Regions from separate parts of the Sporomusa sp. GT1 genome, predicted to be linked through region 3. Evidence: predicted binding sites of a transcription regulator. Region 3 holds the regulator's gene; each other region holds the start of a gene.

Region 1 (10,166 bases), on a different contig from region 3:
TTTGTTATGCTGCTGCTGGCCGCCACGCTGGGGCTTGTCGGCGTAGCTTCCGGGCTGCTGATTATGGTGCTGCTGTTATGCAGTATGAAGTCATTCGGCGTGCCTTACATGGTGCCTGTAGCCCCAAAAGCCAAAGCAAATTTGGATGTGGTGATACGCGGACCTGTTTTTCGTCAAGAGCAGCGTCCGGATGCGCTTAACACTATAGACAGACGGCGGCAGCCACACATCAGCCGGAAATGGATGATGGAAAAACCAGCCGGGGAGGAAGACAAATCATGAGCTACCATCCTGGACGTATGGGTCTGGCAGAAGGAACTGCCCTGGTTTTTATTATATTGTTCCCGCGCGTTTTTCTTACAGCACCGGCCAATATGGTGACCATTGCCGCCAGCGCCGGCTGGTGGGTGGATATTCTAGCGGCCATTCCGGCTATAATTGCTGTGCTGATCATTCGTTATGTTTATCAATATGTGCAAGGAGACATTGTTAATGTTGCCGAGCGTTTGTTCGGGCGCATGGGGGCCTGGCTTTTCAGCATTCTGGGTATTATTGTTTTTTTTACCAATGCAGCCATACTGCTCAGACAATTTGCCGAGAATACACTGCTTACGGCACTGCCGCAAATAGAATTTAGTTTTATTGTCGGTTGGTATGCTGTTGTAGTGGCATTGGCGGCTTGGTTTGGTCTTGAAACCCTGGCGCGTGGAACATATTTATTAATGCCTATGAGTATTTTCAGCCTGTTAGCCGTTTTATTGCTGTTAGTGCCCTATTATGATATATATAATCTCACTCCCTGGGTAGGCAAAGGCATTTTGCCTTCACTTAAACAAACTGTTTTAACTGCAGGTATTAATACCGGGGGGCTGATCCTTATGGTAGTGGCTCCTGCCCTGCAGAACCTCAGGACCTTTACATGGGCCAGCATCTTTGGTATTGTCAGCAGCGTGTCGATTAAAGGCCTGTCGATCATGGTATTTACTATGGTATTTGGCGTAAATGGCGCAACCGAAAAGATATTGCCATTCTTTGAAATGGCACGTTTGGTATATTTGAGCCGTTATGTGCAGCGGATCGAATCTTTGTTTATTATCCTATGGGTTGTTGTCGGGGTACTGGGTATTGCTATCAGCATCTACATGGGTACTTACTTTATTACCAGGATGCTGCTTCTGCCTACTATGCGCCCGCTTATTCCCCTGTCAGCTTACCTTATTGCCCAATTAGCCATGATGCCGCCGGATATTGCTACTGTCATCCGTTTGGATTCCCTGTTTGTCGTAACCGTTTTTAATGCCGGGTTATATCTCATGCCAACAGCAATGCTGCTTGCCGTCCTTTGGCACAAACGAAAAGGGAGAGTTCACTCATGTTCCACAGGGTAAAGTTATTATCGGCATTGCTGCTTTTCTGCCTCCTTATGTCAGGTTGCAATGGCGCGCGGGAAACTGATGCGGTGGCTTACGTATTGGCTGTTGGCGTTGACGCCGCCGCAGATAATCAATTGAACGTAACCTACCTCATTGCTATTCCCAGGGCATTGGGCAGTGGCGGCGAGAGTGGCGGCGGCGAAAAAGTGGTGGAGAAAGTTACGGTAAAAGCACCTTCGCTGGTTGAGGCTCAGACTTTATTAAATGCCTCTGTCGGCCGTGCACCCAATCTTTCTCATGTCAAGATCTGGGTTGTTGGTGAAAAACTGGCCCGGCAAGGATTAGCCAATTTAATCGGGCCGTTGACTCGTTTCCGGGAATTTCGTGGTTCCATGTACCTAGTGGTCGCCAGAGGTACTGCCAAAGAGTTCATCGATATGAACAATCCGGAACTTGAATTGCTGCCATCACGCTGGGCAGAAGGAGTTTTGGGCATATCATCGGAAAGCGGCTATTATCTATCCAGCCAACTGCATGATTTTTATGTCAGGCTGAAGGAGCCGGGCGGCGCTCCCTGCACCGTTCTGGCAGGAATTAATCCTGATACGGGTAAAGATAAACCAAGTGCTGCACCGACACTTCCTGACCGGGCACCGGGGTATCTTCCCGGCGATATTGCGCGTGAAGGCGGTAATCCGGCCGCCCTTGCGGGCACAGCCATATTTAAAGGTGATAAAATGATAGGTATGCTGACAAATGTAGAAACCCGGATGTTGGCCATTCTTATGGGAAATTTCCCTAAAGGATTTTTAACCTTGGCCGACCCGCGTGTGCCGGAACAGAATGTCTATCTTCTGATGCGGTTGGGGAGCGCTCCGAAAATTGAGGTCAGCCTGATTGACGATGTACCGGAAATCAATATTGAAGTGCTGATAGAATGTGAATTAAGCAGTATTTCCAGCGGTACTAACTATGAGGCTGATGAGCTGCGGCCGGAGATAGAGCAGCAGGTATCTAAAGCCATTTCTCAGGAGATGAAAAACATGCTGGTCAAAACTCAGGAACTTGAAGCCGATGTTGTAAACTTTGGCAAATATTTGCGGCCTAAAGTCAAAAATTATGACGAGTTTAGCGCAATTGACTGGAACCGTCTTTATCCACAGGCCCAAATACATATCAAAGTAGATGCCAAGCTGCGCCGTACCGGCCTTATGTATAAAACTATGCCAATCAGGGAGTGATTTTTGCGTGGATTACATACACCTGGGCATTGGCGCCGTCATCGGTTTTCACGCCATAACCTATGCTTATTGGCTTATGCGGCATGATAACCGGTCTGGAGCCATTGGTATCTTTATCCTGGTACTGGCTGCGCTGGTACTGCCGATATTGCGTATAGTTGAGAGAATGTAACCAAGACACGGCTTGTGCCGGTCTTTTGACGATTACACCTGCACTGCTGTCCGCCGCGAGGGTAAAACAAAACCGCCGACGGCAATTGCCCGTCGGCGGTTTTCATCCTGGCAAAAAACAAATTAAATTAATTAACCCTCGGCTTCAGTGGGGGCATCAGGTTTGTTTCTCCTCACATACCCGATACCAACTACTGCCAATGTCAAGGCAATTTTGAGGAATAACGCATAATCGCTGACATATTGTCCGACCGCACTATCGGCAACGATCATTGCAGCGGCTGCATACCCAAGTATACCTGCTCCGATATAGATAATGATCGGGAAACGATCCATAAGTTTCATCAAAAGTTGGGCGCCAAACACCACTAGCGGAATGCTGGTTGCAAGACCAATCGTAATCAAACCGTATTTACCGGAAGGAACGGTTTGGGCAATAGCGGCCAAAGCAAGAACATTGTCCAGGCTCATGATAAGGTCGGCAAACAGAATAATTTTAATGGCTTCGAAGTAGGAATTAGCTTGACCTACATTGCCTTCACCCTCATCTTTTTTCAACAGGCTAATGGCAATATAAAGCAAGGCCAAACCGCCAAAAAATTGGAGATACGGGATATCCAACAGATAAGCTGCTACGAAGGTAAGAATGATCCTGAGAACAACCGCCCCCACACTTCCCCACATAATTGCTTTGTTTCTTTGATCAGGTGGCAGGTTTTTACTGGCAAGTGCAATAATAACAGCATTATCACCGCTTAATACCAAGTTAACCAAAAGGATGCTTCCCAAAGCCATAAACCATTCAGGACCAATAGTACCGAAAAAATCCATAAATTATTCCTCCTATTTTCTGTTCTTACTAGTGTGGTGTTTTCCAACACTATTCTATACCAATGCAAAAGCTATTTTGCTTCCTTGGTGGCTCCTCCTCTCAAACTAAAAAGACCTTAGGTACGCAATTAATACATACCGAAGGTCTCACTATTGGTAATATACCAATGATAATGCCAGATGCCTCAGGCACCGTATGTTGACAATTATCCGAAAAGCTACTCCCCTTACGATGAAGGTCATATTCAATTGATTGCATTTGAATTATAACGAATAGCAGCCAGTATTGTCAAGGGGGATGTCATGCTTTTCTTGGTATTATATTTTAGAATACCAACAAGTTGCCACATAATGATTATCTCCCGCCAAAAAAACGTTGCTATTTGCAAACAAATAAAATTTGCGCGAAAAATACCGTAATATAACGAAAATCACAGCTATAAGCAGCAGTATTATAGCAATTTGGACTAATTTATCTGTTGCAACATTTGATTTTACCTGGTAATTTAGCTATTATTTAGATATATTTAGCACTCAAAGACAAAGAGTGCTAACAGAGTAATAAAATATCGGAGGTTTCTATGGTTCAAGAAGCAATTACTAAAGAAACAAGGGAATTTCAAGCAGAGACTAAACAATTGTTGGATTTGATGGTTCACTCTATTTATACTAACCGGGAAATTTTTTTGCGGGAACTTATCTCGAATGCCTCAGACGCCATCGACAAAATTCGGTTTGAGTCATTAACCAATCATGCGCTTTTAGAAAACGAGACTGATTTTGAAATCTTTCTTATTCCCGACGAAACTACTCATACTCTGACTATTGCCGACAATGGCATGGGCATGACGCTTGATGAAGTAGTTGAGAACATCGGCACTATCGCTAAATCAGGTACAAAATCCTTCCTTGAAAAAGTAAAAGAGGCTGGTTCGGTCGCTGATACGGAATTAATTGGTCAGTTCGGGGTCGGTTTTTACTCAGCCTTTATGGTGGCTGAAAAAGTAACTTTATTAACCCGTGCACCTGGACAAAGCAAAGGCATTAAGTGGGAGTCAACCGGTGATGGCACTTATACCATCGAAGAGTGTGACAAGGATACGCGCGGCACCACGATTGTGCTGACTTTAAAGCAAGAGTACCATTCACCTGAGCATCAGGAAGAAAACTTTTTAAACCGCTATATTCTTCAAAACCTGGTAAAAAAATATTCTGATTACATCCGCTATCCCATTAAAATGAATTTTGTCAAAGAAGAACAGCCGTTAGATGCGGAGGGCAAAGCAATAGCTGGTGCGCCTCCTTCCCAAACAGTAGAAGTACGCACCCTTAACTCCATGACGCCGCTGTGGACGCGTAACAAGAATGATATCTCAAAAGATGAGTACAATCAGCTATATAAAACCCTTTTCCACGATTGGGAAGATGCTTTGGAGATCATTCACTCGAAAGTAGAAGGTGCTGTAGAATATACTACCCTGCTCTTCGTTCCCGCTCATGCTCCTTTTGATTTTTACCAGCGTGAGGCCACAACCGGTATCAGACTATACTCTAAAAATGTATTTATCATGGACAATTGCCAGGAATTGCTTCCTGAGTATTTGCGCTTTGTCAAAGGCCTGGTCGACTCTCCCGACTTTTCCCTTAATATCTCCCGGGAGCTTCTCCAACACAGTCAACAGCTAAAACTGGTTGGTAAAAACCTGGAAAAGAGCATCCTGAAAACACTGGAAAACATGCTGAGCAAAGACCGGTCTAAATATGAAAAGTTCTGGAATGAGTATGGCAAAGCCATAAAAACGGGAGTTTATGCGGATTATCACAGTCGCGACAAGTTAAAAGATCTGCTGCTTTTCTCCTCTTCCCAGTCTGAAGAGCTTACTACATTGCAAGAGTATACAGACCGGATGCCTGAGCAACAAAAAGTTATTTATTACGCCACCGGCAAAGATCGTTCTGCCGTAGAGCGTCTGCCGCAGATGGAACTTCTCAAAGAAAAAGGTATTGAAGTCCTCTACCTCTTTGACCGGGTGGACGAATTTAGTATTGATGCTCTGGGTGAGTACAAGGATAAAAAATTCCAGTCAGTCAGCCGCGGCAATTTAGACTTGCAAGATATCGGCTCTTCTGAAATACAAAAAGAGGTTCAAGAGCTTTCCAAGGAAAATGAGTCGTTGATTAAAGCAATAAAAGACCAGTTGACCGGTAAAGTTGCCGATGTTAAGCTTAGCAGCCGCCTCAAATCAAGCGCCGTTTGCCTGGTTAGCGGTGATACCGGCATTAGCTTATCTATGGAACAAATTTTAGCTGAGATGAACAAGTCCTCCTTCAAAGCAAGCCGTATCCTGGAAATCAATCCAGACCATGAAATTTTCGCCGTTATCAAGACCCTGCATGAAACGGCTCCGGATTCTACAGAGTTTAAAGATTATTGCGATTTACTCTATGGGCAGGCCTTGCTTATGGAGGGCATTGCCCCTGAAGACCCAATCAGCTTTGCCAACAAAGTCGCTGCATTAATGGCACAAAGCAGGAAGTAAAGTTGAAAAAGCGCCCGACACTTCCATGTTGTCCGGGCGTTTTTTGCTCTCCATTATTTCAACGCTGCATATTATGTAATATCAGAGTAATGGAGGGTTACATTTGTGAAAAACAAAAGAAATGAACGGCTCAAAGAGTATCCGGAAATAACCGAATTTGACGAACAGCAGGATATTCGTCAATGCTGCATTCCCTTTTATTGCCGCCCGTATCATTGCAGACCATATTACTGCCGGCCATACCGATTATGTCGGCCATTCGACTGCTGCAAGCGCCGTGTAATTCCTTAACCTACTAACCTCCTCAGACAAACTATGAAACGTAAAAAGAACTCCGCGCTATTCGCGAAGTTCTTTTTACGTTTGGTGCCGAGGACCGGAATCGAACCGGTACGGAAATTTCTTTCCGACGGATTTTAAGTCCGTTGCGTCTGCCAGTTCCGCCACCCCGGCATGGGGATTAGTTAGCATAAATAAAAACCACGAATATGTGGCTTTATTTTGTAGATGGAGGCGGCACCCAGATTTGAACTGGGGAATAGAGGTTTTGCAGACCTCTGCCTTACCACTTGGCTATGCCGCCATAAACAGCGAAGCAACATGTGTGAGTCGTTTAGTTCCAGCGTAGCGCGGAACTTCCTCTAAATATGGAACTGGAGCGGAAAACGAGATTCGAACTCGCGACCCTCGCCTTGGCAAGGCGATGCTCTACCGCTGAGCTACTTCCGCTTAAATGGTGCCTCAGGGCAGAATCGAACTGCCGACACGAGGATTTTCAGTCCTCTGCTCTACCGACTGAGCTACCGAGGCGAAATGGCGACCCTGAACGGATTTGAACCGTCGATCTCCGCCGTGACAGGGCGGCATGTTAGACCGCTACACCACAGGGCCGCTAGACAATCGCATGTTTTAGTATATATTATTTGCTAGGTAAAGTCAATACTTTAGCTAGTAAAATCATACTCAACATGCACAGCAACGCGATTAATTATATAGTAATATATCTAAATAGTCAAGTATTTTCAGTAAGCAGATTTAACCAGCCAGGACTTTATTGATCGTTTCCTCTACTTGTCCTGGATCAAAAGGTTTGATAATAAAACTTGATGCACCTGCTTTGATGGCCTCAGTGATAATACTCCGTTGACCAATGGCTGTTACCATAACAATACGAGCAAAAGGGTCTTCCTCATGAATATGTTTGACTGCCTGGATTCCGTCCATGACCGGCATGGTGATATCCATAGTAACCAAGTCCGGTTTATGTTGACGATATAATTGTACAGCGTGTTTTCCGTCACCAGCTTCTGCAACTACTTCGTGTCCTTTTTCTATTAGCAGTTTTTTGAGTATCATGCGCATGAATGAGGAATCATCACATATTAATATTCTTGGCATATAGCTTACCTCCTTAATTGCAGATTCTAATCAGATTGTTCTTGTAGTTTTACTCAAATCGTCAAGAGTTGGAATTAGCTTGTCCACTACCCGCGCCTCAAGCTCAGGCAATGTTTTGGCATCAAAATCAGATATCATAACAGGTGTCCGCTTGGTACGGATTTCACCAAAAAATTCGTCACGGAAAATATTATAGTTTATCGTCAAATTGCTCTCTGTCGTAAAATCACTGTAGTCTATTAAAACGTAGGTACCGTTTAATGCTTTAAGCGGTTCCCGCGGATTTATAAAAAGTTCAAATCCGGACAATTGCTTGGGCAGCTTGGTTATATACGGCCATTCAACAATTTTCTTTTCTTTAAACCGCACACACAAAGATACCGGATCAAAATATACTAATCCCTTAAGGGTTTTTTCCATCCGGTCTGTCAGAATATTTTCCAATGCCGCCAAATCGCCGGTAATAAAGCTAATATCACAGTATTCCATTAATCCCACTACTGTACGGGCCAGGAAGTCTTTAGTCGCTTGATCATACATAATAGTAAAACTGCGCCGGGCCATGTGGTTATTATAAGTAAAAATGCGATACTGGGAACCACAAGTCATTAATTCATTAATTAGCGTAAAACCGAAAATTTCACGAGGGAGTTTCTTTAAATAATCCCAGCCAGCAACTTGTTCAATAATTTTTTCCATGAGTTAGTCCTCTCCTATTAGCTAATGATTATATTCTTGGTTACCTGCAAAAAAACCTGCCTCCCCTGTAACCAAAAAACAAAGTCCGAATACTATAAAAGTAGCTCACCCGGAAGTATAGACAATAGCAACAAGGAGGGATTTCACATGGTAAGACGCTGGTGTGGACTGGTTTCAGTCTTACTTGTACTCACCTTTCTCATTACTGCCTGCAGTCAGGCGCCCGCTACCCGGGTAAATCCGGCAAAAGCCCCTGCCTGGTCCTCTGGCTTAACGCCCCTGCCACAAGAAATCGTTGTAAAAGTCGGCATGAAGCAGGTTGTTTCTGATGCTGGTATTCTTATTGGCATGGCTAAAGGGTATTATCAGGATCTGGGGATTAAAATTGAGCCTGTACAGTTTAATACAGGCCAGGAAATGATCAATCAATTGGCCGCAGGTCAGTTAGATGTCGGTGCGACAGTTACGGCATCCGGACTGCTAAACGCCATGTCGCGGGACATACCGGTAAAAATTGTAGCCGACAAAGGCATTAATGTTCCCGGTCAAGGCTATTACCGGCTGGTTATAAGAAAAGACCTTGCCGGCAAAATTGAAGATTTTTCCGACTTGCGCGGCAAAAAAATTGCCGTGGTTGGCACAGCTTCACTTGATGAAATATGTTTAGACAGAGTGTTGGCCAAGGGAGGCTTAACCGTCAACGATATTGATATGCAGGTAATCCGTGCTTTCCCGGATATGCTTGTTTCACTTGGCAATAAAAGTATCGACGCCGCTATGGTGATTGAGCCTTTTGTAACCCAAGGCATTGCCAGAGGATTTGTCGACCCCTGGAAAGACCCGTCTGAATATGACCCTGAGGCACAAATCGCGCTGTTAGTGTACGGCACAAGCATGACAACACGGCCAGATGTCGCCAACCGCTTTATGACCGCCTATGTTAAATCTATGCGCGACTACAATGACGCCTTTTTTAAGAATAAAAATAAAGGAGAGATCATTGCTATACTGTGCAGGTATTCAGTAATCAAAGATCCTGAACTATATGAAAAAATGTTTCCCACAGGACTTAATCCTGACGGTTACCTAAGAATGCAGGGCATTGCTGCTGACTTGGCCTGGTACAAAGCCAGAGGCTTGCTGAAATCCGAAATTCAATTGGAAGATGCTGTTGATAACAAGTATGTAGACTTTGCCGTACAAACATTGGGTGCTTATCAGTAAGTTATGTCGTATACCGGGAGCTGATTATAATGAAAACAGCCATTTCCATACTGTCTCCGTTAACTCTGCTCTTCATTTGGGAAATTGCAGCCCGGGCAGGGTTTGTTGATACCCGTTTGCTCTCAAGTCCGTCACTTATTCTCCAGGCTTTTTTCCCCTTATTAATTTCCGGCGACCTGATTTACAACACCTGGGTAAGCGTATTACGGGTCATTTGGGGCTTTCTGGCCGGTGCCATTCCCGGGATTCTTCTCGGCATGAGCATGGGGCTTTCCCCTTTTGTTCGTTCGGCTTTTGAACCAATGATTGCAGCTACCTATCCTATTCCCAAACTAGCCATTATGCCGCTCATTCTCCTCATTTTCGGACTGGGGGAAACCTCCAAGATATTCACCATTGCCATTGGTGTCTTTTATCTGGTGGTAATTAATACGATGGCCGGTGTATTAAATATTGATAAAATTTATCTGGAGGTCGCCAAAAATTTTGGTGCCAGCCGTAAAGATTTTTACCTTACCGTTGCTTTGCCGGGAGCATTGCCCATGATATTCGCCGGACTAAAGCTTGGTATGGGCATGGCTCTTATTCTGATTGTGGCAGCCGAAATGTCGGCCGCCAAAGCCGGCGTCGGTTGGATGATTTGGCGGGCCTATGATATGTTTGATATTGAGCAGATGTTTGTGGCACTG
Region 2 (10,166 bases), on a different contig from region 3:
GCGCCGCTCCGGCGCTCAGCCGGGGGATATTGTGGCCGTAACCGGATATCTGGGCAATTCTGCAGCAGGTTTGGCGCTGCTTGCTGCCGGTGAATGGGAAGATTATAATTTTGCCTGGCCTTTGGTGACGACTCATTTAACACCCCGGCCACAGGTCAAAGCCGGGCAGTTACTGGCCGGCTTCGGTGCTACCAGTATGGATGATATCAGTGACGGATTAGCCAGTGAAGCCCACGAAATAGCCAAGGCCAGCAAGGTTGGGATAAAGCTGTATGCCGGTCAAATTCCACTGGCCGCCGAGTTAAAAGAGGCGGCAGATAAACTGGGAAAACCGGCACTGGATTATGCGCTGTATGGCGGTGAAGATTTTCAGCTTGTATTTACTATGGAGCCGGGACAATATGAGGCTTTCAAGCAGGCCTATCCGGATATAACTATCTTCAGGGTGGGGGAGGTTGTCGAGGACGGCCAGGGAGTGACGCTTGTTGATGAAACAGGACAAGTACACCCGCTTGAGGCCGGAGGGTACAACCATTTCCGTCAGGAGGAGCAAAACGTTTTGTTAGATTTTAACAGCAATGGGCCGGAAGAGACATATCGTTTGGGGCAAGAGGTTGCCAAAGCGCTGAAGCCGGGGGATGTGCTATGCCTGTCCGGCGAGCTTGGTGCCGGCAAGACCTTGTTAAGTCAGGGGATTGCTGCAGGTCTTAATGTGGCTGATGCTGTTTCCAGCCCGACCTTTACTGTGCTTAATGTTTATGAAGGAATGATCGGTGACAGGCAAGTCTCTGTCTATCATTTTGATCTATACAGGCTTGAACATCCGGACGAACTTGCCGATATTGGTTTTGACCACTATGTAGAGTCCGGGGGGATTGCCATTATTGAATGGCCGGAAAAATTTGCCGAGTTTTTGCCTGCCGAGCACTTGTGGCTGACCCTAACGCCAGGTCATGATGCAAGTGAGCGGATCATTTGCCTTGCCCCGAAAGGGAAACGGTATAGAGAGCTTTGTGAGGAGTTGAAATAGATTTGCCTATTCTTGCTATCGATACAGCCACCCTTGTGTCCAGCGTGGCGATTGCCACCACAGACACGTTGGTGGCTGAACTTACTATTCAGACCCGGAAAACCCACTCGGAACGACTGATGCCGCATATTGCCAGCCTGCTTACTATGGCTGAAATGCCGCAGACCAGCCTGAAAGCAGTTGCTGTCAGTATCGGGCCAGGCTCTTTTACCGGTCTCAGGATTGGCTTGGCAACCGCTAAAGCACTTGCCTATGCGCTCAAAATTCCCTTAATCGGTGTGCCCACTCTGGCGGCACTGGCTTTTGCCTGCCCGGCTCCGGGGGCGCTTTTGGCTCCCATGCTGGATGCACAAAAAGGAAATGTGTATGTAGGCCTGTATGAATGGCAGGATAATATTATTGTGGAAGTGCAGCCACCGCAAGTGAAGGCTTTTGCCGAGGCGCAGACAGAACTCGCTAAGCTGGGCCGGCCTGTCTTATTGTTAGGTGAGGCGGCAGTTATGTATAGAGAGAATATTCCTAACCCTGCACCAGCGCATGTGGTAATGCCGCGTGCCGGCAGTATTGCGGTTATGGCTCAGCAGCTATATGCCCAGGGTGTACGGCATGATGTGGCGAGTCTGGAGCCGCTTTATATCAGACGTTCAGAAGCCGAAGAATTGTGGGAGCGGCGGCAGTCCCGGGGGTGCCAGAGTGGCTGAGATAAGTATCCGGCGTATGCAGACTGCGGATATTGATGCAGTGCTGGCAGTGGAGAATCAGGCCTTTGCTACGCCATGGTCACGGGCTGCCTTTGAATCAGAAATCAATGACAATGATTTGTCCCATTACCTGGTGGTTTTGGACGGCAGCCATATTGTCGGCTATGCCGGCTTCTGGCTTGTCGTTGATGAAGCGCATGTTACTAATGTTGCGATTTTGCCTGAATATCGCGGCCGTAAAATTGGTTCATTGCTTTTGGAACATATGATTCTTGCCGCCAAACTATTGGGAGCCGTCAGCATGACCCTGGAGGTCCGGCCTTCCAATACACCGGCCCGCAGGTTGTATGAGGCCCGTGGCTTTGTTGAACAGGGGATTCGCCCTAATTATTATGCCGAACTGGGAGAAGATGCGCTCATCATGTGGCTGGATAAACTATGAAAAAAAGAGACCACGGTTGAGTGTGGCCCCCAAAGGGTGATTGTGTAATTTAACATATGCCTGAGGGGGTAAAAAGGTGACAGGGCGGCTATAGCCGCCCTGTACGTTACACATTTATTGGAGAGTAGATTCATACTGCTCGATCATTTTACGAACCATGTGACCGCCTACGCGACCGCAGTCAGCAGAAGTCATAGTAGACCAACCCTGGCTACGAACCCGCTCAGAAATACCCAATTCGTTAGCTACTTCCATTTTCATGCGGTCAAGAGCGTTTTCAGCTCCCGGGTTTACAGGCTTATTCGAGCGTGCCATATGTGTGCACCTCCTTTCCCGGACTTTATGTTGTTGTCCTTGAATCTAATTTGGCTTGCTTTGAACATTAAAATACATTTTTCGCTCATGTAATAATTAGCAGACATATGATGGAGGTCTGGCCTTATGACGCAAAGTTTAACTTTGGCTTTAGAAACAAGCTGTGATGAAACATCGGCCGCGGTTGTCGCGAACGGGCGGACAATTTTAGCCAATATTATTTCTTCCCAGGTACCGACACATCAAAAATTTGGTGGCGTTGTTCCCGAAATTGCATCCCGCAAACATATCGAAAATGTGATCCCTGTTATTGAGCAAGCTTTGTCTGAAGCGGGAACGACACTTGCCGATATCGATGCCATTGGCGTTACCTATGGGCCGGGATTAGTCGGTGCGCTGCTTGTTGGTGTAGCAACTGCCAAAACTCTGGCGTTTGCCCTTAACAAGCCGTTGATTGGCGTAAACCATTTGGAAGGGCACATTTTTGCTAATTTCCTGGCCCATAAAGAGTTACAGCCGCCTTTCGTAGCGCTGGTAGTATCAGGCGGTCATACTTCCCTTATTCACCTTAAGGATTATAATGAGCTTGTGCTGCTGGGGCAGACCCGCGATGATGCCGCCGGTGAGGCTTTTGATAAAATTGCCAGGGTAATGAATTTTCCTTATCCGGGCGGTCCGCATATTGATAATGCCGCGAAGCAAGGTAATCCCCAGGCGATTGCCTTTCCCCGCGCTTTTGCCGTGCAGGAAGGCGAAAATAAGTTTGCCTTTAGCTTTAGCGGCTTAAAATCCGCGGTGTTAAATTACTTAAACAGCGCCAAACAGCGAGAGGAAACAGTCAGTATTCCTGATGTCGCTGCCAGCTTTCAGGCGGCTGTGGTTGATGTGCTGGTCATGAAAACCATAATGGCTGCCGAGCAGGTGGGTGTTGACAAAATTGTTTTAGCCGGGGGCGTAGCGGCTAATTCATCACTGCAGAGCGAAATGGCGGCCCGAACAACTGAACGGGGGTTCAAGCTTTTTTATCCGCCGGCTGTACTTTGTACCGACAATGCGGCGATGATTGCCTGCAGGGCGTATTATCAGTATTTGGCCAAGGATTTTGCCGATTTACATCTTAATGCTGTTCCCTCACTCAAATTAGGCTGCAGATAATGTGGACAACAATTAAATGACAATTGTGGATAATGTGGGTAAGTTTATAACAAACCACGCCGAAACCGTATTGCAGCAACTATGGTATTGTGCATAACCTTGTGGATAATGTGGATAAGTTCGGGGATAACCCGGGTAAAGGTCGTGGATAAATATATGGCTGTAACTTTGTGGATTTATGACCAGATGACAAGGAATTATTTGTGTTTTAGTTGAATACATAAAGAATTAGCAAGTGTTAGTTTTACTTTGCTGACAGAAGGTTCAACTTTTGCCTGATAACAAGCAGCATCGGCTTTCGCTTTTGCCCGGGGCTCAGCGCGAGTCGTGTTTTCTTTACCCTAACAGAAAGTATAGCTTTCTTACAAACAGGATAAGGGCAGCACCGACTTTTGCTTTTGCCGAGGCTTGACGTAAGCCGGGTTTTCTTTATGTGGAACGGGGGAACTATCTATGGGCGTGATTGTCGGTATTTGCCAAAAAATCACAGTATTAACTCCAGGGCAGATCCAGGTTCTTGATAACGCGGCAAGCGTACTGGGATTGGCTGCCGATCTTGCTCACGCTCAGGTTACACTGTATGCTCCCGGTCACAGCGAGAATTTTTTGGCTATTGTTGCTCAAGCTAAGCCCAGTACCAGTTATATTGATTTTAAAACCAATATTTTGGGCAGTACGGTGCAGGCAGGCGAAGAACCCTTGGTATGGCGGACACTTGTTTCGGGTGCTAATATCGCCGGACAGCGCGAATGGGCACTTGGTATGGATGCATTAGAAATGCAGGTTTATCCAATCAGGGATTTCGATGGCGGCCTTATTGCCGCTGCCAGCTTTGAAACCAATGCCCAGGAGGCTGGTGCCGACGGACACAGTATGCTGGTGGAAACAGCCTATATGCTTCTGACTATGGCTGCCATCGGCGGACCGCTCGACCGTAGGCTGTACCGGCCACTGAGTACGCGTGACGGTATTGTGGTGATTGATGAACGAGGTTGCATTACTTTTGCCAATTCGGCAGCCGATGCCATTTATAAAGTGCTTGGCATTAACCGGATCATTGGCCGTCGGGTATCTGACCGTCAAGTGAACATGAAGCTGGTGCAGCAGGCGCTGGCCACCGGGCAGCCGCTCGAAAAAGAGACGGAAGCCGGCCACATGATCTTAGTACAGCGGGCTATTCCGATTTTTGTCGGCGGCCAGGTAGTACGCACCGTGTTTATTATTGCCGATGTAACCGATATCAGAAAGAAGGAAAAGGAACTACTGGTAAAATCGGCAGTCATCCAGGAAATACACCACCGCGTTAAGAACAATCTACAGACCATTGCCAGTCTGCTCAGACTGCAGGCCAGGCGTACCAAGACACCGGAAGTTAAAGCAGCACTTAGAGAAAGTGTAAACCGGATTCTGAGCATATCGGTTGTTCATGAATTTTTATCTCAGCAAGACAGGGAATACATTGATGTGGCTGAAGTTACCAAAAATATTTTGGATTTAGTTATACAAAATATGCTTGAGCCTAACTTTAATATCGAAACAGTACTTAACGGCCAAACCGTTATCTTGCCTTCTGAACAGGCCAGCAGCTTGGCACTGGTCATTAATGAGCTTATTCAAAATTCCATTGAACATGGCTTTGTCGGACGCAAAGAGGGACTCATCGGGGTGGATATTACGACAACACCCGAAAGTTATCAGATAGATATCTATGATGACGGTATTGGCCTCCCTAAGGATTTTACCCTGCAAAATACCAACAGCTTGGGTTTGCAGATTGTCAGAACCCTGATTGAAAATGACCTTGGGGGGAAATTCCGCCTGTTTTCCCGTGCCGGAACCCATGCTTTTATTACTATTCCCCGGCTGATGGAAGGCGTTAAAGAGGCGAAGGAGGAATAACATGGACGCTTTGCGGATTGTAATTGCTGATAATGAGTCGATTATAAGAATGGACCTGAAAGAGATACTGGAAGAAGCCGGACATACGGTGGTGGGCGAAGCCTCAGACGGGGAAAAGGCAGTTGACCTGGCCCGTAAACATCGCCCTGACCTTGTCATTATGGATATCAAGATGCCGGAAATGGACGGGATTACAGCAGCCAAAATTATTTCTACCGAGAAGCTGTCACCGGTTCTGCTGCTAACGGCTTTCAGTCAAAAAGAGATTGTGGAAAAAGCCAAGGACTCAGGGGTACTGGCATACCTGGTTAAGCCGGTAAAAGAAGCTAATTTATTCCCTGCTATGGAAATCGCCTTATCCCGGTTTCAGGAGTTTGCTGAATTGGAGCGTGAACTGGAAGAAGTCAAAAACTCGCTGGAAACCCGGAAAGTACTTGACCGGGCGAAAGGCGTTTTAATGGATGCCTACAGTTTAACCGAAAGTGAAGCCTACCGGCGCATTCAACAATATAGTATGAGTAAACGGAAATCCATTCGGGAGGTGGCTGCCGCCATTGTCGAATCAGCCACCCGCAAAAGGTAAATAGACGAATTTTGTGTCAGGACAGAGACTATTATGGTTTCTGGCCTGAAATTTTTTTGAAGGTTTAAAAAAAATTACGTATTTTTACCTAAATGCTCTTGATTTTTTGAAGCGAATTTTATATTATAAGTTATAGATTAGCACTCAACTCGAATGAGTGCTAACAAAAAACTGTTAATATTAACACACAATAAAGGGAGGTCTTTACATGATTAAGCCATTAGGCGACAGAGTAGTGATTGAAGCTTTGGCAAAGGAGGAAGTTACCAAGAGTGGTATCGTTCTTCCGGACACAGTTAAGGAGAAGCCGCAGGAAGGCAAGATTGTGGCTGTTGGTTCAGGCAAAACTCTGGAAAATGGTCAAAAGGTTGCCTTAGAGGTTAAGGTTGGCGACAAGGTTATTTTCTCCAAATATGCCGGCAATGAACTTAAGGTTGAGGGCAAAGAGTACCTCATTATCAGTGAAAGAGACATCCTGGCTGTAATTGAATAATCAGCTAATTATTATAAAGTGAAAGGTAGGTAATACATAAATGGCTAAACAAATTTTATTTGACGAAGAAGCTCGTCGGGCGCTTGAGAGAGGCGTAAACGCTCTGGCTAATGCTGTTAAAGTTACTTTGGGCCCTAAAGGCCGCAATGTAGTGCTTGATAAGAAATTCGGTGCTCCGGCAATCACTAATGACGGTGTAACCATCGCCCGTGATATTGACCTGGAAGATCCGTTTGAAAATATGGGTGCGCAGCTTGTTAAAGAAGTTGCTACCAAAACCAATGATGTTGCCGGTGACGGTACTACCACAGCCACTTTGCTTGCCCAAGCTATGATTCGTGAAGGCATGAAGAACGTAGCTGCCGGTGCCAACCCCATGATTCTGAAAAAAGGTATTCAGCAAGCGGTAAACGTACTTGTTGGCGAAATCAAAAATAGCTCCCAAAAAGTTGAAACTAAAGATGCTATCGCTCAAGTCGCCTCCATTTCGGCTGGTGACGAAGAGATTGGTTCATTGATTGCGGAAGCCATGGAAAAAGTCGGTAAAGATGGTGTTATCACCGTTGAAGAGTCCAAAACCATGGGTACTGACCTTGATGTGGTTGAAGGCATGCAATTTGACCGCGGTTACATTTCCCCGTACATGATTACCGATCCGGACAAAATGGAAGCCGTTCTTAACGATCCTTACATTCTGATTACCGACCGTAAAATCGGCGCCATTGCCGACCTGCTGCCGGTACTGGAGAAAGTAGTTCAGCAAGGCAAAGAACTCTTAATCATTGCTGAAGATGTGGAAGGCGAAGCTTTGGCTACCCTGGTGGTTAATAAACTCCGCGGCACCTTCCGCGCTGTAGCTGTTAAATCGCCTGGTTTTGGTGATCGCAGAAAGGCTATGCTGGAAGATATCGCCATTGTTACCGGTGGTGCTGTTATTACCGAAGAACTTGGCCGCAAACTTGACAGCGTAACTATGGAAGACCTTGGCCGTGCCCGTCAGGTTCGCGTATCCAAAGAGGAAACTACCATTGTTGACGGTAGTGGTCAGGCTGAAGAAATTAAAAAGCGTGTTAACCAAATTCGCGCTCAGATCGAAGAAACTACTTCTGATTTTGATAAAGAAAAGCTCCAGGAGCGTCTGGCCAAATTGGCTGGCGGCGTAGCCGTTATCCAAGTGGGTGCTGCTACTGAAGTTGAGCTTAAAGAGAAAAAACTGCGTATCGAGGATGCCCTGAATGCTACTCGCGCCGCTGTTGAGGAAGGCATTGTTGCCGGCGGCGGCACTACCTTCATCAGCATTCAAGCCAGCCTGGAAAACCTGAAGCTTGTCGGTGACGAAAAGACTGGTGTAGAGATTGTGAAACGGGCCATTGAAGAACCGGTACGCCAAATCGCTAACAACGCAGGTCTTGAAGGCTCGGTTGTTGTTGCCAATGTTAAAAAAGCCGGTAAGGGTGTTGGCTTCAATGCTCTGACTGAAGAATATGTTGACATGATTGCTGCAGGTATTGTTGACCCGGCGAAGGTTACTCGCTCGGCGCTGCAAAATGCTGCCAGCATCGCGGCTATGGTTCTCACTACCGAAACTCTCATTGCCGATAAGCCTGAGAAAGACGGCGGCGCTGCTGCTGCTATGGGCGGCATGGGCGGTATGGGTGGTATGGGCGGCATGGGCGGAATGATGTAGCCCCTTGCCCCTTAGAGCAGAATAATCTAATAATTAAGACAACCCCCTTCCCTGTGAAGGGGTTTTCTTATATAATACTAGTAGTCCACCAAGCCCATAAGATTATTCTAAGCAGCCTTACGGAGGTAATACATTGGAATACAATCATATTGAACAAAGCCGCATACCTGCCTGCACGCTTGATGAACAGTTATTTACTAAGCTATGGGGTATTTTCAGTCAGGATGGAGAGTTCCTCTGGCATGCTACCATTGGTGAAAATGATGATCTCTTAGGCAAACAGGAATTAGAAGAACGCCCGGTTCAGGCGATTGAGAGCTGGGAGCAGCTTATTGCTGTTGCCAGGAAGATGCCGCGGATAGATCAACTTACGCTGACCGTGGAAGTGCCGGAAAAGGGGACAATCGCCATTGCCCTGAAAAACTTTGTTCCCTGCAGTGGCAAGCTTATTGTCACCGGTGCAGAGGAACAGTGGGTCAATGACCGGTTTGACGACTGTATGGCGTTGTTTACCGCCAGAAAAAAAACATTTAACACGTTGCTGTATACCCGGTTGGGGTTTGATGTTGTCCAAACAGTCATTCCACTCGGCAGTATGTTTGTCATTGTTTTACTGGCTGCTGTGTTTTTTATTCCTGTCGAAATTAGGATCAGCGAGTGGTATTGGTGGATAACGGGGGCTACCATTATTATAACTTTGCGCTCCGCCTATTCGGTATCCAACTGGCTTATTGTTTATTTCATGAACAAATACCCATATATAAAGTGGCAAGGGCGGTAGTACTAGCATAAACCCCGTGCCTGACGCATACATACTTAGTATCTTATCTGTATTAAAACTCTGTTAATTTAGCACAGATGAGGTATTAGTAGAGCTGCGGAAGGAGGGGGATATATGATTATCAGCTTGCGCCGCCTATTTAATAACCGGAATGTTTTCTATAGTATTATTGGATTATTTGCCATATCTGCCATGTATGTGCAGGTAGCTGACGTAGTTTCAGGCGGGCCGATTGCTATTGCGGGGACTCGTACCGACCAAAAGGTAGTGGCGCTTACGTTTGACCATTCCTGGGGAAACAAATTCACTCCATCCATTCTGGATACCTTGCAGAAAAATAATATCAAATCAACATTCTTTATTATGGGGCCATGGGCGACAAAGTTTCCGGAAGTGGCGCAGCGTATAGCCCAAGACGGTCATGAAGTTGCCAGCCACGGGCATCGGCATGAAAATTACGGCGACATGTCGCCTGAATGGGTGAAAGAAGATATCAGCAAAGCCCATGCTCAGATTAAAGAAGTCACCGGCGTCGAACCACGGCTGCTGCGACCGCCCAATGGCCATTACAGTCAGAAATCATTAAAAGCTACCGACGAGCTTGGCTATAAAACAATTATCTGGAATGTCGATTCGCTGGACTGGAAAAACCCCGGCCGGGATGTAATTGTCGAAAGAGTAATGAAACGCCTGAAACCGGGAGCCATTATTTTGATGCATGCTTCCGACACTCCGGTACAGACAGCCGATGCCCTGCCTATTCTCGTGGAGAAGATTCGGGCCGAGGGATATACCTTTGTTACGGTTGGCGAATTGTTAGAAAAATACAGTGATAAAGGAATACAGAGACACTAGTACCCAGGGATTGTCCTACGTTGCTTATAGTGACGGTAGTAACTGTCATTGTAGCAAGCTAGGGCAATCTCTTTTTTTATCCTTATTTTCCTACCAGGGAGGATTTTGGCGATATATGGCGAACTTGATATGATTGCATAAAGTACCGGGCTTACGCCGATAATTACATTCAGGCAGTTTGTTATTTTTATATAGTAATTACTCGCAGGTAGACAAGCCTTAGTC
Region 3 (10,166 bases):
CACTCCCGGGTTACCGCAAAATTACGCCAATGGTGTATTGCGGTTTATACCCGGTAGATAGCTCTGATTATGAAAATTTGCGTGATGCTCTGGAAAAACTTCAGTTAAATGATGCATCGCTGGTATTTGAACCTGAGACTTCTATTGCTCTTGGCTTTGGTTTTCGCTGCGGTTTCCTGGGACTTCTACATATGGATGTTATTCAGGAACGACTGGAGCGGGAGTATAATCTGACGCTTATTACCACCGCACCCAGTGTAATTTACCGGGTGTTCAGAACAGACGGTGAAGTTATCAATATTGAAAATCCGTCGAAATTGCCGACAACTCAGGAAATTGAACATGTGGAAGAACCGTATGTAAAAGCCACAGTTATGGTTCCCAATGACTTTGTGGGCGCTGTTATGGAATTGTCTCAAGATAAGCGCGGCGAGTTTAAAGATATGAAATATCTGGATACCACCCGGGTAATGCTGACCTATCATTTACCCTTAAGTGAGATCATTTTTGATTATTTTGATAAGTTGAAATCATCAACACGCGGCTATGCTTCGCTGGATTATGAACTGTTGGGTTATAAGACATCGGATTTGGTAAAATTGGATATTTTGCTGAATGGTGAGCCGGTTGATGCCCTGAGTGTAATTGTCCACCGGGACAGAGCGGCGCACCGGGGGCGGCAGCTGGCCGAAAAGCTAAAAGGTATTATCCCCCGGCAAATGTTTGAGATTCCCATTCAGGCCGCTATTGGCAGCAAGGTTATTGCGCGCGAGACTGTACGGGCCATGCGCAAGGATGTACTGGCAAAATGTTATGGCGGCGATATTACCCGTAAGCGCAAGTTGCTGGAAAAGCAAAAAGAGGGTAAAAAGCGGATGAAACAAGTGGGCAACGTTGAAGTTCCGCAAGAAGCGTTTATGGCTATTTTAAAAATGGATTAAGGTAGCGGACGATGAGCAAACTTGGCCTATATGTTCATATTCCCTTTTGTCGACAGAAATGTTTGTATTGTGATTTTTCTTCCTATTCGGGAGTAGAACACTTATTTACGGCCTACACTACCGCCTTGTGTCAGCAGATTGCTGATCAGGGCGGTAAGTTGTATAAGCCGCTTGTTGACACAGTATATATTGGCGGCGGCACGCCCAGTGTCCTGCCGGTTCCCCTGCTGGAGCAAATAGTAGCCAGTCTTGAGGATAACTTTACGATTGAGTCCGGAGCTGAAATCAGTATGGAAGCTAACCCGGGCACGGTAACGCGGCAGCAGCTTGCCGCCTTGAAAGCTGCCGGAATTAATCGACTGAGTTTTGGTGTTCAGTCCTTTAATGATGATTTGCTTACCGGCCTGGGACGTATCCATCAAACGGCCGACAGTCTTGCGGTTGTGGAATACGCACAAGCTGTCGGGTTTAATAATATAAGTATTGATTTAATGTATGGTTTGCCAGGTCAGACAGTAGCTGGATTTTTTCGCGAGCTTGAGCAAGCGGCAGCATTACATACGGCCCATATTTCGGTATATGGGCTGAAACTGGAAGAAGGAACCCCGTTGGCGACGGCCGCTGAACAAGGGTTGCTGGCCTTGCCGGATGAAGCGGCCGAGGAAGCCATGTATAATGCAATGTCTGAGTTTTTACCAAATCAAGGGTTGGCCCGTTATGAAATTTCAAACTTTGCCCGTCCGGGATTCGAGTGCCGGCACAATTTGAAATATTGGCATTATCAGCCTTATTTAGGGCTTGGAGCTGCTGCCCATTCTTTTTTAAACAGGCAGCGAACAGGTACGGTAACGGGAATTAAGGAATATATAAGTAGAGTAACAACAGGCAGGTCTCCGGTCGTCATGGAGGAAATATTGACCTTGGGCGAGTCTATGGCCGAATATATTTTCTTAACATTGCGTACTACCTGCGGGATGAGATTAAGTCATTTTACCCGGTATTTTGGTGTAGATTTTTTTGACCTGTTTGGCAATGTTTTTGCGAGGCTTCAACGACAAGGCTTGCTGGAGGCAGATGATGAACGGATTTGGCTAACCGATACGGGGATGAAGTTTGGCAATATAGTATTTAGAAGTTTTTTACCCGATTAGCTCATAGAAGTAGTGTACTATCTTGACATTACACCCAAGGAGTGGTATTTTTTTAGTAGGTGTTAGCACTCGCGTGATATGAGTGCTAACAACAAGGAGGTGGAGTCGATGTTAGATGAAAGGAAGCGCCAAATCCTGCACGCCATTATTGATGACTACATATCCACCGCAGAACCGGTTGGCTCGCGGACGATTGCCCGTAAATATAATTTGGGGGTCAGTCCGGCCACAATCCGTAATGAAATGGCCGATTTGGAGCTGTTAGGTTATATTGAACAACCGCATACCTCGGCAGGCAGAATACCCTCAGTCAAAGGTTACCGTTTTTATGTTGACTGTTTGTTGGCACCACCCCAGATCTCTGACAAAGATATTCAGCTCATCGACAACTGGTATCAGACAAAAGCCCGGCGGATAGACGAAGTGTTTCAGGAGACAGTTAAGGTCCTTTCCCGCGTGACCAGCAATGTTTCTATGGTCCTGGCACCACAAGTGTCACAATGTACATTCAAATACCTTCAGTTCTTACCGCTGGATGAGTGCCGGTCTATTGTTGTTATTATCACCGATACCGGGTTGTTAGAAAATAAAATAATTGAAATTCCTGAAGGCCTGAACCATGAAGACTTGACCCGTGTGGCAACTGCCATCAATTCCCGGCTGGGAGGCTTGGCGATCGAACTGATTACTACACCGGTGCTAAAAGATATTCAAAACGATATTTTGCCTGACCCGCAGTTGTATGAAAGGGCCGTTACCCTGCTTAAGCATGTACTTACTGTTGATAAGAAGGAAAAAGTGTATCTTGGCGGCACGACGCAGATGTTAAATCAGCCGGAATTCAGGGATGTTGATAAGGTTAAGGGTCTCTTAACCATGCTGGAGGAAGACCGTTTGCTATGTGATATTCTCCATATGGCCAACAGTGATGGTGTGGTTGTTACGATTGGTCAGGAAAATAAATATACAGGCATTCATGACTGCAGTGTTGTTCAAGCCACGTACCGCATAGACGGGCAAGTGGTAGGAACGGTTGCCGTGCTTGGTCCCACCCGGATGGAATATGGTAAAACTATGTCTGTACTTAAATTTATGCAACGCCATTTAGGTGAAATTTTGAAAAAGTATAAAATGCTATAGGTGGGAGGAAATCCATGAATTTAAAGCAAGCCGGCAGTGGCGCTGATGTGGATGAACGCTTAGCCGCTCTGTTAACTAACGCCAATGCTGTACGGGCAATTACTGCAGCCGTTGAAGGTACAATCGGCCCTAAAGGGCTTGATACTATGCTGGTTGACCGTTTTGGTGAAGTTATTATTACCAATGACGGTGTCACAATTTTAGATAAGATGGATGTTAATCATCCGGCGGCAAAAATGCTTATTAATACCGCTAAGGCCCAACAGGCCGAAGTAGGAGACGGCACTACCACCGCGACCATCATGGCTGGCAGTCTGGTATCTGAAGGGGTAAACCAGGTTATGCGCGGTGTACCTGTCGCCAGAGTCATTGAAGGCATCAGGTATGGTGTCGCCAAAGTCCTGGAAAACGTAAAGGACCGTACCCGTACGATTACTGAAGTAAATGATCCCATACTCCGGAGTATTGCCATGATCGCCGGACGGGAACATGAAGATATTGCCGACCTGGTGGTAGCAGCCGCTAAACTGATAGGTGTGGAAAAGCTAAACGAATCTAACTTTAAGCTGGCCGAAATTATTACGGCGGAAGCGGGCGCTGACAATGAAGTCTTTCTGGGTGTTATTGTTGATCAGGAACGTATGACCCAGGAAATGCCGGAAGAAATATTGAATGCAAAATTACTGCTTATTGATGATGCACTTGAACCGGAAGAGATTGAAGACGAGGCGTTAAGTACAGAAGCCGGTTTTAAAAGGTATATCGATCTGCAGGATGAATTTAAATCCAACGTGCAAAAGATTGTTGGTCTTGGTGTGAACATTGTTATGGTTGACCGGGGGGTACACAGCGCTGCCGAGGAAATTCTCACAGATGCCAATATTATGGTTATTCAGAGGGTATCTTCCAAAGATCTGCGCCGGGTAGCCGATCACACCGGAGCGCGGATGATAAAACGCACCGGCTTGAAAAAAGAACAGACCGATATTGAAAAATATTTGGGTGCTGCACAAAAGGTATACCAGGATGAAAAGCTGGAACAAGTGCGGGTTATTGGCGGCAGCGGCAAGCCAATGGCCACGATTTTGGTAGGTGCAGCCACCGAAGAGGTAGTAGGGGAACGCGAACGTATTGCTAAAGATGCCGCTTCCAGTGTGCAGGCCGCAGTAAAGGGCGGTTACGTACCGGGCGGTGGTTCCATTGAAATTGCAATGGCACGGGAAGTCAGCAAATATCGTGAAAACCTTAAAGGTATGGCTGCCTATGGCCTGGATTGCGTAGCTAATGCTCTGAAGCAGCCTTTGTCGCAAATCGTGGAAAATGCAGGCTTTAATCCTCTGGAAAAAGTAGAGGATGTCGTTGCTGCGCAAACGGCTCAAAACCGCGATTCTTTAGGTGTGGATTGTGATAGCGGTGAAGTGGTTGATATGCTGGAGCGGGGTGTTATTGATCCGGTTCCGGTAAAACTTCATGCCATAAAAGCTGCAGGAGAAGTGGCTGTGGCTATTTTGCGGATTGATACCATTATAAAGAAAAAAGAAGAGGGGGCTAATGCCCAGAAGGCAGGCGGTGCTGACAGCGGTATGCCTGACTTCTAAATAACCGGAGGTGGAGTTCGTGGCAGAAAAAAAACAAGAGCGATTACAAACTGAATCAGTTCAAGAAAATCTAAATACTGAAACTGCAGCAGAAGAAAATTATGAAGTTTGTTTTCAGGCAGAAGATGTAAGTCAGTTTATGGCGGCGCTGGATGAAAAAGGCCGCCTGCTTGATGAGATGACAGACCGGTATAAGCGCTTACAAGCCGATTTTGATAATTTCCGGCGCCGGACTCGTCAGGAGAAGGAAGAACTATCTATTATAGTTGCAGAGCGCATTATTTGTGAACTCTTGCCTATAGTGGATAATTTTGAGCGGGCAACAGCCAGTACGCCAAATGACGTAACTGCTTTGGCCACAGGCGTGGAAATGATTTTCCGCCAGCTAAATAGTACCCTGACACAGTTAGGGGTAGAGCCCATTATTGCGGTAGGAAATATGTTTGACCCAGCGCAGCATGAAGCCGTACTGCGCCTTGAGGATAACAGTCAGCCTGATGGTATGATTGTGGAAGAACTGCAAAAAGGTTACAAAGTTAACGGGCGGGTAATTCGTCCAAGTATGGTAAAAGTAGTAGGAAATTAATTCACAAGTAAGTTTACTTAAGGAGGAAATTAACGATGGCAAAAGTAATTGGTATTGACCTTGGTACTACCAACTCCTGCGTGTCTGTAATGGAAGGCGGCGAGCCGGTAGTTATTCCTAATCCGGAAGGCAGTCGCATCACCCCTTCTGTAGTAGGTTTCTCAAAAAACGGTGAGCGCTTAATTGGACAAATCGCTAAACGTCAAGCTGTCTCCAATCCTGACGGCACGGTTAGCTCGATTAAACGTCATATGGGGACTACGCATAAAGTTACTATTGAGGGTAAGGACTATACTCCTCAGGAAATTTCAGCAATGATTCTGCAAAAACTCAAATCCGATGCGGAAGCTTATCTGGGTGAAAAAGTAACTCAGGCGGTAATTACCGTTCCTGCGTACTTCTCTGACAGCCAGCGTCAGGCTACCAAAGATGCCGGTGCTATCGCAGGTCTTGAAGTGCTTCGGATCATCAATGAACCTACGGCTGCAGCTTTAGCTTATGGTATGGATAAAGGCAATGACCACACTATCCTGGTATTTGACTTGGGTGGTGGCACGTTTGATGTGTCGATCCTGGAACTGGGCGACGGCGTGTTCGAAGTTAAAGCCACCAGTGGTAATAACAAGCTGGGTGGCGATGACTTTGACGAAAGGGTTATGAATTGGCTGGTAGCCGAATTCAAAAAAGAACAGGGAATTGATCTGACCAATGACCGGATGGCCATGCAACGGTTGAAAGAAGCTGCGGAAAAAGCCAAAATTGAGCTGTCAGGTGTACTTACCACTAATATTAACCTGCCGTTCATTACTGCCGATCAAACTGGTCCGAAACATCTTGACATCAATCTGACCAGGGCAAAATTTGATGAATTAACGGCCGATCTGGTTGAAGCTACCATGGGGCCGACCCGTCAGGCATTAAGCGATGCCGGGATGTCTGCCAAGGATATTGATAAAGTTATTCTTGTCGGCGGTTCCACCCGGATTCCGGCCGTACAGGAAGCCATTAAAAAATCTTTGGGCAAAGAGCCGCATAAAGGTGTCAACCCGGACGAGTGCGTAGCCGTCGGTGCCGCCATCCAGGCCGGTGTGCTTGTTGGTGAAGTAAAAGACGTACTGTTGCTGGACGTTACGCCGCTGTCCCTGGGCATCGAAACTCTGGGCGGGGTATTTACCAAAATTATTGACCGCAATACTACCATCCCGACTTCCAAGAGTCAGACCTTCTCAACTGCTGCTGACAATCAGCCGTCTGTTGATATTCATGTACTGCAAGGTGAACGCGAAATGGCGTCATATAACAAGACACTGGGACGCTTTGAACTTTCCGGCATTCCTCCTGCCCCCCGTGGCGTACCGCGCATTGAGGTTACTTTTGATATCGATGCCAACGGGATTGTCCATGTATCGGCAAAAGATTTAGGTACAGGCAAAGAACAAAAGATTACCATTACTTCTTCCGGTGGACTGGATAAAGAGGAAGTAGAAAGAATGGTTAAAGAAGCCGAGTCGCATGCTGCTGAAGACAAACAGCGCAAAGAAGAAGTCGAAGTTCGTAATAATGCCGACTCGCTGGTATATAATGCGGAAAAAACCATTAAAGAATTTGGCGAAAAAGCCGATAAAACTCTTGTTGATCAAGTGCAGCAAGCGGCTGATAAGCTGAAAGAAACATTGAAAGGCAGCGATATTGAGGCCATCAAGGCTGATTCCGAAGCTCTTACTAAGCCGCTTTACGAACTGTCGACTGCTATGTATCAAGCCTCTGCTCAGGCCGAAGGAGCGGCAGAAGGGGCTCAGCCAGGCGGAGCACAAGGTGCGCAAGGTGCACCTGATGACGATAAAGTAGTTGATGCCGAATATAAAGTGGTGGACGAAGACAAGAAATAATGAGTTTGGGATGGTGTGAATGAGTAAGCGTGACTATTATGAAGTGCTTGGTGTAGCCAAGACGGCGTCAGAGGATGAACTCAAAAAAGCCTATCGCAAATTGGCCCGCAAGTACCATCCTGATGTTAATCGCGACAATCCCAAAGAAGCGGAAGAAAAGTTTAAAGAAGTAAATGAAGCTTACGAAATTCTATCCAATGCCGAGCGCCGGGCGCAGTATGACCAATTTGGTCATGCTGCGTTCGATGCCGCTAACGGCGGTGGCGGTTTTGGCGGCGCCGGGGCTGGTGGTTTTTCGGATATATTCGATATGTTCTTTGGGCAGGCGGGTTTTGGTTTCGGCGGTGGGCGGCAGGCCGGACCTGAACGGGGGGCCGATTTACGTTATGATATGGAGATCAGTTTTGAGGACGCCGCTTTCGGCTTGGAAACTGAAATTCAAGTACCACGCACCGAAGATTGCGGTACCTGCCAAGGTTCAGGTGCTGCTCCCGGAACACATCCTGAAACTTGTCCCGAATGCCGGGGCACAGGTCAGGTTCAGGTAACGCAAAACACGCCCTTTGGCCGTATGGTCAATGTGAGAAGCTGTGAACGTTGCCGGGGAGAAGGAAAAATCGTCAAGACTCCGTGCAAAGAGTGTAATGGCCGCGGCAAGACCAGAGTCAAACGTAAAATCAAAATTAAAGTTCCTGGCGGCGTTGATAACGGTTCCAGACTTAGGGTGGCTCATGAAGGCGAAGCCGGACAGCGCGGAGGTCCTCCCGGGGATTTATACGTGTATCTTTTCGTAAAACAGCATAAACTGTTTACACGTGAAGGCAATGACGTTGTTTGCGAAGTGCCGATTAATTTTGTTCAGGCTGCATTAGGGGACGAAATTGAAGTGCCTACACTTGACGGCCGGGTTAAGCTCAAGGTGCCTGAAGGCACCCAAACCGGCACCGTGTTCCGCATCAAAGATAAAGGTATTCCGCATTTGCGCGGCCATGGACGCGGTGATCAGCATGTGCGCGTTAAAATAGTAACGCCGAAGAAATTAACCGACCGCCAAAAGGAACTTTTACAAGAGTTTGCTAAAGCCGGCGGTGTTGAGCCGACCTCGGAAGAAAAAGGTTTTTTTAAGAAATTTAAAAATGTTTTTAGTGTTTTGTAAGTAGTATTAATAGATGTATAAGGGGCGATGGCGCATGAAATGGGCTGAAATCAGCATTCAAACCTCCCATGAGGCTACTGAGGCGGTGGCTAATGTTTTTCACGATCTGGGAGCAAGCGGGGTTGTGATAGAAGACCCTGAACTGATTAATAGTTACCGGCGCTCAGGGACCTGGGATTATTGCGACATCCCCGAAGAAACAGAAACAGAAGTAGTAACTATTAAGGCGTATTTGCCTGTTGATGAGCTTTTGGACGATAAGCTGCGTGTATTTGAGGAAAGTGTCAATAGGCTGCATGAACATAACCTTGATAAAGGCCGGGGTTGTATTAACTGTCGTGAAGTACAGGAAGAGGATTGGGCTTCCTCCTGGAAAGAGTATTTTCATCCGGTACGGATAAGTGAGCATATTGTTATTAAACCGTCCTGGGAAGACTATGTGCCGCTCACTGATGATATTGTTATTGAATTGGATCCGGGGATGGCCTTTGGTACAGGTACACACCATACCACTTCCATGTGTATTCGCTGCCTGGAAGAGAGTATTAAACCAGGCAATATTGTTTTTGATGTCGGTACAGGTTCCGGCATATTGGCAGTGGCTGCGGCCAAACTTGGCGCAGCACATGTGCAGGCGGTTGATCTTGATCCGGTAGCCGTGCGGGTAGCCCGGGAAAATGTTGTGATTAACCAGGTGGCGGCAACTGTAGAAGTTGCTCACGGCGACCTGCTGACCGGCGTACAGGGTAAGGCTGATGTGATAGTTGCCAATATTATTGCCGATATCATTATCAAAATGCTGCCAGATGTCCGGACACGACTGGCAGATGACGGTTTGTTTATTGCCAGCGGCATTATTTCCGAACGTTTGAGTGATGTTACCGCTGCACTTATTGATAACGGATTTGCCGTTGATAAGGTCATTGAAGAAGGCGGCTGGGTGGCTATTGTGGCCGGCAGCGACAGCCGATAGGGAGGCGCGTATATGCGCCGTTTCTTTATTGAGGCCCCCATTAGTCAGACTATGGCAATTACCGGTCCGGATGCCCGGCATATGGCTGCCGTGCTGCGGCTAGCCGCCGGTGATACCGTCTTATTATCCGGCCAGGACGGAAAAACCTGTCAAGCCCAAATTACTCAGGCAACTCCGGAGGTCATACAGCTTACCTTGCTTTCCCTTACGGAAGATAATACAGAACCATCTGTTGCGGTTTACCTGGTGCAGGGCCTGGCCAAAGGGGAAAAGATGGATTTTATTGTGCAAAAGGCAGTAGAGCTTGGCGTACATGGCATTATTCCTGCGGCTACCGAACATTGTGTCGTGCGGTATGAGGCTGCGAAACAGGCAGATAAAGTGAACCGCTGGCAAAAAATTGCCCGTGAAGCGGCTAAACAATGCGGGCGAAGCCATATTCCGCAAGTATATCCGATAATCCGCCTGGCCGATGTACTTACAAACCAGGAATTTACTGATACCAATAAAATTATGCTATATGAGGGACAAGCCGCTTGTGGTTTAAAGCAAGTGCTTGTTCAAGCCAATAAGCCGGCATATATGCTTTTTATTGGTCCGGAAGGCGGTTTCAGCACAGCCGAAGTCGGGTTATGCCAAAAACAAGGGGTTAGTATTGTTACTATGGGGCCACGGATTATGCGTACCGAAACAGCAGCCTTAGCTGCTTTAACGGCTGTCATGTATGAGTGC

The links. Region 3 encodes HrcA, which represses chaperone genes, less so after heat shock. Its sites were predicted from a motif close to TGTTAGCACTCNNNNNNNNNGAGTGCTAACA; they were not measured.
Region 1: htpG (molecular chaperone HtpG) is a predicted target of HrcA. The motif match lies at 4,142-4,172, and genes of this name have one in related genera.
Region 2: groES (co-chaperone GroES) is a predicted target of HrcA. The motif match lies at 6,261-6,291, and genes of this name have one in related genera.

Annotation. Positions count from the first base shown of each region.
Region 1 covers NZ_BMBX01000003.1:168,608-178,773, reverse strand. The annotation lists gene GT1_RS06460 (spore germination protein) at 1-282, shown strand, start outside; gene GT1_RS06455 (GerAB/ArcD/ProY family transporter) at 279-1,388, shown strand; gene GT1_RS06450 (Ger(x)C family spore germination protein) at 1,424-2,614, shown strand; gene GT1_RS06445 (hypothetical protein) at 2,622-2,786, shown strand; gene GT1_RS06440 (TerC family protein) at 2,918-3,616, opposite strand; gene htpG (molecular chaperone HtpG) at 4,198-6,156, shown strand; gene GT1_RS06430 (hypothetical protein) at 6,262-6,447, shown strand; tRNA gene GT1_RS06425 (tRNA-Leu) at 6,521-6,609, opposite strand; tRNA gene GT1_RS06420 (tRNA-Cys) at 6,665-6,739, opposite strand; tRNA gene GT1_RS06415 (tRNA-Gly) at 6,811-6,885, opposite strand; tRNA gene GT1_RS06410 (tRNA-Phe) at 6,891-6,966, opposite strand; tRNA gene GT1_RS06405 (tRNA-Asp) at 6,971-7,047, opposite strand; gene GT1_RS06400 (response regulator) at 7,192-7,554, opposite strand; gene GT1_RS06395 (hypothetical protein) at 7,585-8,253, opposite strand; gene GT1_RS06390 (ABC transporter substrate-binding protein) at 8,401-9,477, shown strand; gene GT1_RS06385 (ABC transporter permease) at 9,507-10,166, shown strand, end outside.
Region 2 covers NZ_BMBX01000034.1:16,195-26,360, forward strand. The annotation lists gene thiL (thiamine-phosphate kinase) at 1-1,030, shown strand, start outside; gene tsaB (tRNA (adenosine(37)-N6)-threonylcarbamoyltransferase complex dimerization subunit type 1 TsaB) at 1,033-1,731, shown strand; gene rimI (ribosomal protein S18-alanine N-acetyltransferase) at 1,724-2,173, shown strand; gene GT1_RS20160 (alpha/beta-type small acid-soluble spore protein) at 2,288-2,488, opposite strand; gene tsaD (tRNA (adenosine(37)-N6)-threonylcarbamoyltransferase complex transferase subunit TsaD) at 2,615-3,643, shown strand; gene GT1_RS20170 (sensor histidine kinase) at 4,097-5,542, shown strand; gene GT1_RS20175 (ANTAR domain-containing response regulator) at 5,544-6,125, shown strand; gene groES (co-chaperone GroES) at 6,334-6,618, shown strand; gene groL (chaperonin GroEL) at 6,659-8,305, shown strand; gene GT1_RS20190 (hypothetical protein) at 8,439-9,086, shown strand; gene pdaB (polysaccharide deacetylase family sporulation protein PdaB) at 9,201-9,941, shown strand.
Region 3 covers NZ_BMBX01000001.1:42,847-53,012, reverse strand. The annotation lists gene lepA (translation elongation factor 4) at 1-941, shown strand, start outside; gene hemW (radical SAM family heme chaperone HemW) at 953-2,092, shown strand; gene hrcA (heat-inducible transcriptional repressor HrcA) at 2,201-3,232, shown strand; gene GT1_RS00270 (TCP-1/cpn60 chaperonin family protein) at 3,247-4,830, shown strand; gene grpE (nucleotide exchange factor GrpE) at 4,850-5,416, shown strand; gene dnaK (molecular chaperone DnaK) at 5,452-7,305, shown strand; gene dnaJ (molecular chaperone DnaJ) at 7,325-8,461, shown strand; gene prmA (50S ribosomal protein L11 methyltransferase) at 8,496-9,434, shown strand; gene GT1_RS00245 (16S rRNA (uracil(1498)-N(3))-methyltransferase) at 9,447-10,166, shown strand, end outside.